2 linked regions of the Duganella dendranthematis genome follow. Each later gene encodes a partner of the first gene's protein in a complex. Links are inferred from orthologs where the notes say so. Each region holds a gene or a part of one and is shown on either strand. Other genes may lie near its edges.

The links.
Region 2: the proteins of fliF (region 1) and fliG are in contact, whole or in part, in a crystal structure (PDB 5TDY), measured with the Thermotoga maritima proteins. The link is inferred for Duganella dendranthematis from one-to-one orthologs. Residues at the interface, in WP_004082905.1 of Thermotoga maritima: Glu501, Leu502, Leu505, Leu506, Glu508, Leu509, Ile512, Phe513, Pro517, Ser518, Asp519, Ile520, Ala521, Ile523, Val524, Arg525, Leu526, Trp527, Phe528, Phe529; in WP_004082903.1 of Thermotoga maritima: Gly8, Arg9, Lys11, Ala12, Leu15, Leu16, Ala18, Leu19, Lys23, Gln26, Val27, His30, Leu31, Thr35, Gln38, Leu39, Glu42, Lys54, Lys55, Val57, Leu58, Glu59, Glu60, Phe61, Leu62, Leu64, Ala65, Lys66, Lys68, Lys85.

The regions. Positions count from the first base shown.
Region 1 is NZ_CP051684.1:6,138,543-6,144,670, forward strand. What follows is about bases 1-2,882. They hold fliF (flagellar basal-body MS-ring/collar protein FliF), read left to right. Parts: upstream 1-496; coding sequence 497-2,269; downstream 2,270-2,882. Other genes in these bases: fliE (flagellar hook-basal body complex protein FliE), read left to right, coding at 125-475; HH213_RS28105 (flagellar motor switch protein FliG), read left to right, coding at 2,253-2,882. In the rest of the region: more of HH213_RS28105, read left to right, coding at 2,883-3,293; flagellar assembly protein FliH, read left to right, coding at 3,290-4,006; flagellar protein export ATPase FliI, read left to right, coding at 4,003-5,316; HH213_RS28120 (flagellar FliJ family protein), read left to right, coding at 5,313-5,744; flagellar filament capping protein FliD, read left to right, coding at 5,845-6,128. UniProt on the Escherichia coli protein: The M ring may be actively involved in energy transduction.
Region 2 is NZ_CP051684.1:889,912-896,156, forward strand. Bases 1,134-4,132 are described here. They hold fliG (flagellar motor switch protein FliG), read left to right. Parts: upstream 1,134-2,133; coding sequence 2,134-3,132; downstream 3,133-4,132. Other genes in these bases: HH213_RS04235 (flagellar assembly protein FliH), read left to right, coding at 3,132-3,887; fliI (flagellar protein export ATPase FliI), read left to right, coding at 3,892-4,132. Also shown: flagellar hook-basal body complex protein FliE, read right to left, coding at 1-215; more of fliI, read left to right, coding at 4,133-5,325; flagellar export protein FliJ, read left to right, coding at 5,360-5,800; HH213_RS30520 (flagellar hook-length control protein FliK), read left to right, coding at 5,819-6,245. UniProt on the Escherichia coli protein: FliG is one of three proteins (FliG, FliN, FliM) that forms the rotor-mounted switch complex (C ring), located at the base of the basal body.

The sequences.
Region 1 (6,128 bases):
CACAACAGATGTGTCGCAGGTTTGGTATAGGACGCGAGAATATCTGAACATGAGCTTGCTGCTTAACGGCAATCTCGCTAAGGTAGTCATCTGGAATTAATGCGGTAAAAACGGGGGTAGCAAGATGAGTAACGGATTCTCCAGCCTGATACAGGCCGACCTGGCGTCGTTGACCAACGCGGCGCAAAGCCTGGCGAACAGCAGCCCCACGATTGCTGCCGCCAACCAGTACGGCGCACAGGCGGGCCAGCACGGCGCCTCCTTCGCCCAATCGATGCAAGGCGCCATCGAACACGTCAACGCCATGGACGCCGAAGCCGGCCAGAAGATGGCCGATGTCGATTCCGGCAAGAGCGACGACCTGGTCGGCGCCATGCTGTCCAGCCAGGATGCCGGCCTGTCCTTCTCCATGCTGATGCAAGTACGCAACAAAGTCATGGGCGGCCTTGACGAACTGATCAAATTACCGCTGTAAGCCTCCGCGAAAGCCTTCACTGTGATTAACACCCTTAAGTCCGCCTTCGGCCGCTGGCGCGCGAACCCGTCTGCGCCGTCGCTGCCCCCTGCCCTGCTGAGAACCCTGTACCCGCTGCTGATCCTGGCCATCGGCCTGACGGCGCTGACCATGATGTACATGTGGAGCAACCAGTCCAGCTACAAACCGGTGTTCGGCGCGCGCGAGAAAGTCTCGGCGCCGGACATGATGACCGTGCTCGATACCGACCACATCCCGTACCGCATCCATCCGGAAAGCGGCCAGGTGCTGGTGCCGGAATCGATGCTGGGCAAGGTGCGCATGCTGCTGGCCGCCAAGGGCGTCACCGCCCAGCTGCCGGCCGGCCTGGAGCTGATGGACAAGAACGACCCGCTGGGCGTGTCGCAATTCGTCCAGGACGTGCGCTTCCGCCGCGGCCTGGAAGGCGAACTGGCGCAATCGATCATGACGCTGGATGCGATCTCGCATGCGCGCGTGCACCTGTCGATCGCCAAGTCGACCTCGTTCGTATCGGCGGATGGCGACAAATCGTCGGCATCGGTCGTGGTAGCGCTAAAACCGGGCGCCACGCTGCCGCCGGAAGCGATTGCCGCCGTGGTCAACATGGTGGCCGGCAGCGTCGCCAGCCTGGCGCCGGCGCGCGTCAGCCTGGTGGACCAGGCCGGCAATCTGCTGTCGTCCCACATCGACCTGGCCGACGGCTTTGACGCCGGTACCAGCGGCAACGACGCCAGCAAGCGCTACCAGGACGACGTCAAGAACAACATCAAGGGCCTGCTGGGTCCGGTGATCGGCGACGACAACTACCGCATGTCGGTGGCCGCCGCCGTCGACAACGACCGCGTCGAGGAAACCGTCGAGAAGTACGGCGCCGATCCGAAAGTCACCAGCGAAGCCATGCGCGAAGAGCAGGACCGCAACCGAATGGTGATGGGCGTGCCGGGCACGCTGTCCAACCGGCCGCCGCCGGCCGCCGCCAATCCGGCCGCCGCCGCCCAGCAGACCGCCGGTGGCGCCACCGACCCGAACGCCGCCCCGGCCGATGGCACCGCCCGCAAGAACGCCACCACCCGCCAGTATGCGTATGACCGCAGCATCATCCAGACCAAGCGCAGCCGTGGCCGCCTGGAAAAACTGAGCGTGGCCGTGGTGCTGGCGCAAGCCGCCGCGCCGACGCCGAAAACCGGCTGGAGCGCCGCCGACATCGCCAACATCGACAAAATCCTGCGCAACGGTCTCGGCATCAACGCCGAACGCGGCGACCAGCTGGTGGTCTCGGCCATGAACTTCCCGGCCAAGGCCGCCCCGGTCGCGTGGTGGGAAGAGCGCGACAACATCGTCGACATCAGCAAGTACGCGATCTACGGCGTGGCCGCCCTGCTCGGCTACCTGCTGCTGCTGCGTCCGCTCATGCGCCTGGTCACCATGCGCTTCGCGCCGGACCCGCAAGAAACCGCGCGCATCAACGCCGAACGCCGCGCCGCCGAACAGGCTGCCGTGGCCGCCGCCAAGGAAGCCAAGGAAGCCGGCGCCAAGGATCAGGCCGTGCTGGCCGGTACCGCCGGCGCCGCCGGTGGCGCCGCGGCGCTGGGCGGCACGTCCGCTCAGCCTGGCATGCCAGTGGTGCCGCTGCTGGAAAATTACGATCTGCCGCCACCAGGCTCGGCGGTCGACGTCATGGTCGACCACCTGAAAGTGCTGGCCGCGAAAGAACCGGAACGCGTAGCCGAAGTCGTCAAACAATGGATGCAGAAAAATGGCCGAACTCAATAACATGGATGATGACGGCGGCGAATACGCCATGCCGACCAAGCTGACGCCGGTGGAGCAAGCGGCCATCGTGCTGCTCAGCATCGGCGAGGAGCCAGCTGCGGCCGTGCTGCGCTGCCTGTCGCGCGAGGAATTGCTGGAAGTCACGCAAGTGATGTCGCGCATGAGCGGCATCAAGGTGGAGTCGGTCAAGAACGCGATGCAGAAGTTCTTCGACGACTACCGCGAACAGTCGGGCGTGCATGGCGCGTCGCGTTCCTACCTGAAACGCTCGCTGGACCTGGCGCTGGGCGGCGATCTCGCGAATACCGTGCTGAACAACATCTACGGCGACGAACTGCGGCCGAAGATGGCGCGCCTGCAATGGGCGTCGCCGAAATGGCTGGCCGAATATATCTCCAACGAGCACGTGCAGATGCAGGCGGTGTTCCTGGCCTTCCTGCCGGCCGCGCTGGCCGGCCAGATCATCGACGGCCTGCCGCAGGATACCCGTGACCTGGTGCTGCTGAACCTGGCGCGCATGGAAGAAGTCGACGCCGACCTGCTGCAAGAGCTGGACGAGCTGGTCGACCGCTGCCTGAGCTCCTTCGACTCGCAAGGCACCAGCGTCGAAGGCATCCGCCAGACCGCCGAGATCCTGAACCGCCTGCCGAGCAACCGCGCGCAGATGGTCGAGCTGCTGCGCGCCCACGATCCGGACGTGGTGTCCAAGATCGAGCTGTCGATGTACGACTTCTTCATCCTCGGCAACCAGACCGAACAGGCGGTGACCCGCATCCTGGAAGATGTGCCGCTGGAACAGTGGGCGATCGCGCTCAAGGGCGCCGATATTTCGGTGCGCGATGCGATCCTGAAAACCATGCCGAAACGCCAGGCCCAGGCCTTCGAAGACATGATGCGCCGCGCCGGTCCGGTACCGATGTCGCGCATCGAACAGACGCGCCAGGAAATCATGGCCACCGTCAAAGCGCTGGCCGACGCCGGCGAAGTCGAGATCCAGCTGTTTGCTGAACAGGTGATTGAATGAAGCAGTTCCGTCCCTACCGCTTCCCGCCGCTGGCGCAGTTCACCACCCAGCGCGCCGCTGCGGCGGCGGCGCACGGTCATGGCCACGGCCATGGCGGCGACGGCGGCGCCCAGTGGGCCGCCTCGGTCAGCGAGGGGTTTGAACAGGGTCAGCGCGACGGTTACGAAATCGGTCTGGCGCGCGGCCAGGAAGACGGCTTTGAAACCGGCCGCCAGTCGGGCCAGGAACAGGGCCGCGAAGAAGGCCGCCACGAAACCCTGGTCGCCTACGACCAGATGGCGCGCCCGGTCGACGCCATGCTGAAAAGCCTGAAGAAACTGCGCTCCGACTACCGCGCCGCGCAACGCAAGGAAGTGGTCGATCTGGTCGCCAAGGTGGCGCGCCAGGTGATCCGCGCCGAACTGGCGCTGCAACCGGTGCAATTGATGGCGCTGGTCGAAGAAACCCTGGCCTCGATGCCGCCGACCCGCGATGAAATCGATGTCTTCCTGAATCCGGAAGAGCTGAAACGCATTGCCGAGCTGGACCCGAAACGTTCCAAGCGCTGGAACCTGATCCCCGATGCCCGTCTGGAAGTAGGGGAATGTCGCATCAAGGCCGGCGATAATGAAGTGGATGCCGGTTGCCATCAACGGCTTGCGGCGGTCATGGAACAGGTCGATAATCAATTACAGATCGCCGACAGCGGCGATGAACCGGAGGGCGACGAGTGATCGCTGATGCCTTACGCAATCTCGAACTGGGCTCGGTACCCATGGCGACCCCGACGGGCCGCCTGGTGGGTGCGTCCGGTTTGTTGCTTGAGGCAGTAGGTTGTCCTTTACACACCGGCCAGCGTTGTCAGATTGAGACAGTCAGCGGCGAATGGCTGGATGCCCAGGTGGTTGGCTTCCGTGACAAGCTTTCCTTTCTGATGCCGTTCAAAAAGGCGGTCGGCCTGACCACCGGCGCACGCGTGTTGCCGTCGCCGGAAAAAGTCAGTCTGCAAATCGGTTCCAGCTGGCTGGGCCGCATGGTTAACGGCCTCGGCGAACCGATCGACGGCCTCGGCAAGCTGAGCGGCGATTTTCCGCTGGAGTCGCAGCCGCCGCGCGTCCATCCGCTGCGCAAGAAACCGGTCACCGAACCGCTCGACGTCGGCGTGCGCGCCATCAATTCCATGCTGACGCTGGGCAAGGGCCAGCGGGTCGGCCTGATGGCCGGCTCCGGCGTCGGCAAATCCGTGCTGCTGGGCCTGATGACCCGGCAGACCGTGGCCGATGTGGTCGTTGTCGGCCTGATCGGCGAACGGTCGCGCGAGGTGCGCGAATTTGTCGATATGTCGCTGGGCAAGGAAGGTTTGCAGAAAGCCGTACTGGTCATCGCGCCGGCTGACGAAAGCCCGCTGATGCGCGTCATGGCCACCGAACTGTGCCACTCGATCGCGGCCCACTACCGCGACCAGGGCAACAATGTTTTACTGCTGGTCGACTCGCTGACCCGCTACGCCATGGCGCTGCGCGAAGTGGCGCTGGCGCTGGGCGAGCCGCCGGCTACCAAGGGCTATCCGCCGTCGGTGTTCTCCAACCTGCCGCAACTGGTGGAATCGGCCGGCAATGGCGAAAACCAGACCGGCAGCATGAGCGCCATCTACACCGTATTGGCCGAGGGCGACGACCAGCAGGACCCGGTGGTCGATACGGCCCGCGCGATTCTCGACGGCCACATCGTCATGACCCGCGAACTGGCCGAGCGCGGCCACTACCCGGCCATCGATATTGCCGCCTCGATCAGTCGTTGCATGATGCAAGTGATCGACCACGAACACCAGATGGCGGCGCGCGCGCTGAAAGCCAGCATGGCGCGCCACGAGCGCGTGCGCGACCTGATCCCGCTCGGCGCCTACGTGCCGGGCGCCGATCCGGTCACCGACAAAGCCGTGCAACTGCATCCCCGCGTGGAAGATTTCCTGTGCCAGGGCACCAAGGAAGCGGCGCCCATCAACGACTGTATCGCGCAACTTGAAAAGCTGATGACACCATGAGCCAACAAAAGATCCGTAACCTGACCACGCTGGTGGCCTTGCGCCACACCGAAGTCGAGCGCCTGCAGACGGAAATGGCGGAAAAGACCAGCGTGCGCGAACGCTACCAGAAAAACCTGGACCGCCTGACCACGCTGTACACCAACAGCGGCGCCAGCGGCAACCTGCACCCTGCCCTGGCCGGCAACTGCGGCGACTACAAGCAGGCCGTGATGGCCATGGCCGACAGTCACCGGCTCGACCTGCATATGCACGAGGCCGATATGGCGGTTTCGCAACAGGCGCTCAATGCGGCCTGGGCAAAACGGGAGGTGATGGGCAAGGTGCTCAGCAAGGAACAAAAAATCGTGTCGCAGGAAAAAAACGCCAAGGAACGCAAGCAACATGACGATCTGGCAACGCAATTGTGGCTGCGCGGCCAAAAATAAACGCCGTTACAAAAAATTGTCCGGAATATTTTCATAGGGAAACGATTAAGGTCGCCCTGTATCAGGGTACACTTCATAATCCTTCCAGGGAGCACGAATCATGGCAGTTATCAGCAGTCCTACTTACGACCCGACCACCACCGCGACCAACCTCGCCAACTCCTATGTCGCGCCGACCAAGGCCATCCTCGACAAGCAGGGTACCAAGGCCACGGCGGTCGGCACCGGTCTGACCGCGCTGAGTTCGGCGCTGAGCGCGTTCCAGACTGCGCTGCAAGGCCTGGCCAGCAGCACCACCACGGTCACCGCCACCAAGGCCACGTTCAGCAACACTGCGATCGCCACCGCCACCGCCAAGGCCAGCGCCACCCCTGGCACCTATTC
Region 2 (6,245 bases), 5.2 Mb from region 1 along the record:
CCCATCGCAAATTTCTTGCCCATGCCGTCCGCCTCCATCTGGCTGGCGTTGACTGCGTCCAGCGACTTTTTCAACGCGTCGCCAAAGTCGGCCTTGGGCGTGGCGGCCGGCTCCGTCTGGATTACCGGCGGCGTCAGGCTCGGCCGTGTGGCGTGGGCTTTCAGCTGCGCGATCATCGACTGAATCTGGCTGCTGTCGATTCCACCTGTTCTCATTGCTACTCCTCTTGTTACAATAGGGCAAGGCTCTATCAGTGCTGACAGAATACCAAGGGAAAGTCCACCCACCAGCATCGAGCAGGGCCGTAAAGGGTGCGCTATTCAAGGATTTGAATTTCCCCGTTACAAGTAATAATGGCGCTATTCCTTCAAGAACCCTCGTATTCGGGACCTAATCATCATGGCCGTAGCGGAAGAAATCGATAACGCCACAGCAGGCGCGCCAGACGACGGCGCCGAGAAACTGCCTTTCATCCAGACGCCGATGGGCAAGATCTTCGTGCGCGCCGCCGGCGCTGCGGCGATCGTCGCCATCCTGATCGGCCTGTGGCTGTGGAACAAACCACCCGAGTACGCGGTGCTGTTCTCCAATTACACCGACCGCGACGGCGGCGCCATCACGGCCGAGCTGGACAAGATGAACGTCAAGCACAAGTTTTCGGACAACGGCACCGCCATCCTGGTGCCGGCCGAGCAAGTGCACGACATCCGCCTGAAACTGGCCGCCCAGGGCCTGCCGAAAGGCGGCAACGTCGGCTTCGAGCTGATGGAGAATCAGAAGCTGGGCGTGTCGCAATTCCAGGAACAGGTCAATTACCAGCGCGCGCTGGAAGGCGAACTGGCGCGGTCGGTGATGTCGCTGGCGCCGGTCGAAAACGCCCGCGTCCACCTGGCGCTGCCGAAACCGTCCGTGTTCGTGCGTGACCAGCAGAAGCCGACCGCATCGGTGATCGTCACGCTGCACCCGAACCGCATGCTGGACAAGCAGCAAACCGGCGCCATCGTCCACCTGGTCGCCTCCAGCGTGCCGGAGCTGTTGCCGGCCAACGTCACCGTGGTCGACCAGGCCGGCAATCTGATTTCCGACCAGGAAAAGGCCGGCGCCGGCAACGCCAAGCTCGACGAGCAGCAGCTGAAATACGTCAAGGACATGCAAACCCAGGTGATCAAGCAGGTGGAGTCGATCATCATCCCGATCGTCGGCGACGGCAATGTGCGCGCCGAAGCGGTGGCCGATGTCGACTTCGCCCAGATCGAGCAAGCCACCGAGAACTACAAGCCGAACTCGCCGCCGGCCGCCTCCGCCATCCGCAGCCAGCAGACCAGCGAGACCAATGGCAACAACAACGCCGCCAATCCGGGCGGGATTCCGGGTGCGCTGTCGAACCAGCCGCCGGGCACCGCCACCGCGCCGCTGAACCAGACCGCCGCCGCCAACGGCCCCAACGCGCCGCCCCCGGCACGCCGCCGGGCGCGCTGCCCGCCAGCGGCGCCGCCGGTTCGCCGTCGCACAAGGAATCGACCACCAATTATGAAGTCGACAAGACTGTGCGCTACGAGCAACGCGGCATGGGCGGCCTGCGCCGCCTGACCGTGGCGGTGGTGGTCAATTTCAAGCGCATCGTCGATAAGGACGGCAAAGTCACGGTAAAAGCCTATACTCCTGAAGAGATGGCCAAGATCAATGATCTGGTCAAGCAGGCCATGGGCTACAACCAGGACCGCGGCGACGCCGTCAGCGTCGCCAACTCGCCGTTCGACGGCGTCGACAAGCCGTTCGAGCGCCCGCCTGACTGGTGGCGCGATCCGGCCAACTTGCCGATGGCCAAGGATCTGGCGAAGTTCCTGATCACCGCCCTGATTCTGCTGTACATCGTGATGCGCATTGTGCGTCCGATGATGCGCCCGGTGTTCAAGAAAATCGACGAGATCAATGCGCCCGAGCCGGAGCCGGAAGTGCCGGAAGAAGAGGTCGAGGAAGGTCCGGACGAGGCCCTCATCGCCGAAGAAGCACTGCGCAAAATGGAAGAGAGCACCGCCCGCGGCTACCGCGAAAACCTGGCCATGGCCAAGAAACTGGCGGTGGAAGACCCACGCATTGTGGCCAACGTGATTAAGGAATGGATAGGCGCCAATGACTGAGAATACCGGACTGCAAAAAGCCGCCATCCTGATGCTGGCGATGGGCGAAACCGAGGCCGCCGAGGTGATGAAATTCCTCGGCCCGCGCGAGGTGCTGAAGCTCGGCGCCGCCATGGCCACCATGAAGAACGTGCCGCACGAGGAAGTGGTCGGCACGCTCGACAATTTCCGTGACATGGTCGCGGCCGCCTCCACCGTGGGCCTGGATTCGGACGAGTACATCCGCCAGGTGCTGACCAAGGCGCTGGGCGACGACAAGGCGTCGGTGCTGCTGTCGCGGATTCTGGGCGGCAAGGACGCCTCCGGCATCGAGTCGCTGAAGTGGATGGATTCGCAATCCGTCGCCGAGCTGATCCGCAACGAACACCCGCAGATCATCGCCACCATCCTGGTCCACCTGGAGCGCGACCAGGCCTGCGAGATTCTCGGCAACTTCACCGACCGCCTGCGCAACGACGTGGTGCTGCGTATCGCCACGCTGGACGGCGTACAGCCGGCCGCGTTGCGCGAGCTGAACGACGTGCTGACCAAGCTGCTGTCGGGTAACGAGAACATCAAGAAATCGACGCTGGGCGGGGTGCGCGCGGCGGCCGAGATTCTTAACTTTATGTCCGGCGAGCAGGAAAGCTCGGTCATGGACAACATCAAGAACTACGACAACGATATGGCGCAGAAGATCATGGACGAGATGTTCGTGTTCGATAATCTGATCGATATCGACGACCGCGGCATCCAGCTGCTGCTGCGCGAAGTGCAGTCGGAAATGCTGATCGTCGCGCTCAAGGGCGCCTCGCAGGAGCTGCGCGACAAGATCTTCAAGAACATGTCGGCGCGCGCCTCGGAAATGATGCGCGAAGACCTGGAGTCCAAGGGTCCGGTGCGCCTGTCGGAAGTGGAAACCCAGCAAAAGCAAATTCTGCAAATCGTGCGCCGCCTGGCCGACGAAGGCCAGATCGTGCTCGGTGGCAAAGGTGAGGATTCCTTCGTTTAATGAGTATGCACAGCAAAGACGCGCAGCCGGCCTTCAAACGCTGGGAAATGACCTCGTTTGGCGACGAACGCCCCAGCACGGTGGCGCTGCGCGAAGCGGAACAGCGCGAGATCGACGCCGAGAACGCCCGGCTGGAAGCCGAACAGCGGGTGCACGAAGCCTTGCAGGCGCAGCAGCAGCAAATGGAAATGGGGCCGCCGCTGCCGCCGCCCATCGAATACCCCACCGTCGAGGAACTGGAAGGCATCCGCGAGGACGCCCGCAAGGATGGCTACCAGGAAGGTCATGAGGCCGGTCACGCCGACGCCATGGAAGTGGCCAAGGAAGCGCTCAAGGGTGAACTGGAGCAAGTGCGCGTTATCGCCAACAACTTTAGCACCGCACTGCAGGACGCCGACCAGCTGATCGCCAACGAGGTGCTGGAACTGGCGCTGCAACTGGCCAAAGGCATGCTGAAGAACGCCTTGCAGGTCAAGCCGGAGCTGATCCTGCCGATCGTGCGCGACGCCATCGAATACCTGCCGGTGCTGCAACAACCTGCCCTGCTGGTGCTACATCCGGACGACGCCGCCACTGTGCGCGCCGGCATCGGCGAGGAGCTGGACAAGGGCGGCTGGCGCGTGGTCGAAGACCCGTCGGTCGGCCGTGGCGGCTGCAAGGTCGATACCGCCAGCAACACCATCGACGCCACCGCCGCCGCGCGCTGGCAGCGCCTGAGCCATGCGCTCGGCAAGGAAGTGGACTGGCTGGACTGACGCCATGGACACCATCGACCGCAGCCCCGCCGGCAACACCGCCCCCGCCGCCAGCCCGCACGCCGGCCGCTGGAAATCCTACCTCAGCGATTGCGCCGCCCTGACCAGCATGGTCGAGCCGATGCAGATCTCCGGCCGCGTCACGCGCGTGGCCGGGCTGGTGATGGAAGCGGTCGGCCTGCGCCTGGCGGTGGGCGCCGCCTGCACCATTCCGCTGCCCAACGGCGGCAAGATCGAAGCCGAAGTGGTCGGCTTTGAAGGCGACAAACTCTTCCTGATGCCGCAGTCGGACGTCGAAGGCGTGGTGCCCGGCACCCGCGTCTTCCCGGTCGAGCCGGCCATTCCGAAACCGGGCAGCGTGGCCCATCCGCGCCGCCGTCCGAGCGACCGCGCGCGCCACCTGCCGGTCGGCGTCGAACTGCTGGGCCGGGTGGTCGATGCCGCCGGCCGCCCGCTGGACGGCAAGGGCCCGATCAACGCCGTCGACAGCGCGCCGATCAACACCCGCCCGGCCAATCCGCTGGGCCGCGCGCCGATTGTCGAGACGCTGGACGTCGGCGTGCGTTGCATCAACGCCATGCTGACCGTGGGACGCGGCCAGCGCATGGGCCTGTTCGCCGGCTCGGGCGTCGGTAAATCCGTGCTGCTGGGCATGATGGCGCGCTACACCGAAGCCGACATCATCGTGGTCGGGCTGATCGGCGAGCGGGGCCGCGAGGTCAAGGAATTCATCGAGCAAATTCTCGGCGAGGATGGCCTGGCGCGTTCGGTGGTCGTGGCGGCTCCGGCCGATACGCCGCCGCTGATGCGACTGCAAGGCGCGGCCTATTCCACCGCGATTGCCGAGCACTTCCGCGACAAGGGCCAGAACGTGCTGCTGATCATGGATTCGCTGACCCGCTACGCCATGGCGCAACGCGAAATCGCGCTGGCCATCGGCGAACCGCCGGCCACCAAGGGCTATCCGCCGTCGGTCTTCGCCAAGCTGCCGGTGCTGGTCGAACGCGCCGGCAATGGCGAGCTGGGCGGCGGCTCGATCACCGCCTTCTACACCGTGCTGACCGAGGGCGACGACCAGCAGGACCCGATTGCCGACTCGGCGCGGGCGATCCTGGACGGCCACATCGTGCTGAACCGCCGCCTGGCCGAAGCCGGCCACTACCCGGCCATCGATATCGAACAGTCGATCAGCCGCGCCATGCACTCGATCACCTCGCACGAGCATCAGAGCAAGGCGCGCCAGCTGAAGCAACTGTTTTCGCGCTTCGAGCGCAGCCGCGACCTGATCAGCGTCGGCGCCTACGCCGCCGGTACCGACCCGGTGCTGGATCAGGCTATCCAATTGCATGATCGGATAGAAAATTTCTTACAGCAACAAATCACGGAACAGGTCACCATGGGCGAGAGTTTGGGGCAATTGACCTCTCTATTCGACTGATTGATCTGGCTGGACGTTCCTTATAATTCTCACCATGGCCTCCAAAGCGCAACTTGAAACCCTGATGGACCTGGCACGGCGTGAAACCGACGACGCCGCCAAGCGGCTCGGTGCGTCCCTGAAAGCCGTCGACGAGGCCAAGCAAAAGCACGAAATGCTGATCGGTTTCCGCGAGGAATACATCAAGCGTTTCGAGGCAGCCCAGGCGGCCGGTATCACGCCCATGGCCTACCGCAACTTCGTGGCGTTCATCGACAAGCTGGAAGTGGCGATCAAGGGCCAGCTGGAAATGATACGGCACGCCCAGCTGCGCAGCGAGCAAGAAAAAGCGGCGTGGCAAGGCAGCGAACGCAAGCGCATGTCGTATTCCACCCTGAACGACCGGGCCGATGCGGCGGCGCTCAAGCTGGAAAACAAGCGCGACCAGAAGGCCATGGACGAACACGCGGCACGCGGGGCGTACTACAAACGATGACACGAGAGAGCGCGTAACATGCAAAGCAATAACCTCCAGATTCCCAGCCTGAATGCCAATGCAGTGGCCGCGCCCAAAGTCAACCTGAACCTGAGTGCGGGCGGCGACAACAGCGCCTTCAAGCAAGCCCTGTCGCGCGAGATCGACCAGCGCCAGGCCAATAACACCAGCAGCAACCAGCCGGCCAAGGCCGCCGAACGGCCGAACGCATCGCGCGCCTCGGCGCCGAAACAGCAAGCCGCGCCGGCCAGGCAGGCGCAATCGGAGCAGGCCGACGCGCCAGCCAATACCAATAACGAAGCCGCCGCCGCGCCAGCTGCCGCGCCGGTGCAGGAAAAAACCGCCGCCAGCGATAGCGACAGCAGTGACAAAGACAGCGCCAACAGCGACGCCCAGGCAGCGCAAGCAGCCGATCCGGTAGCCGATATGCTGGCCCTGGTCGCAG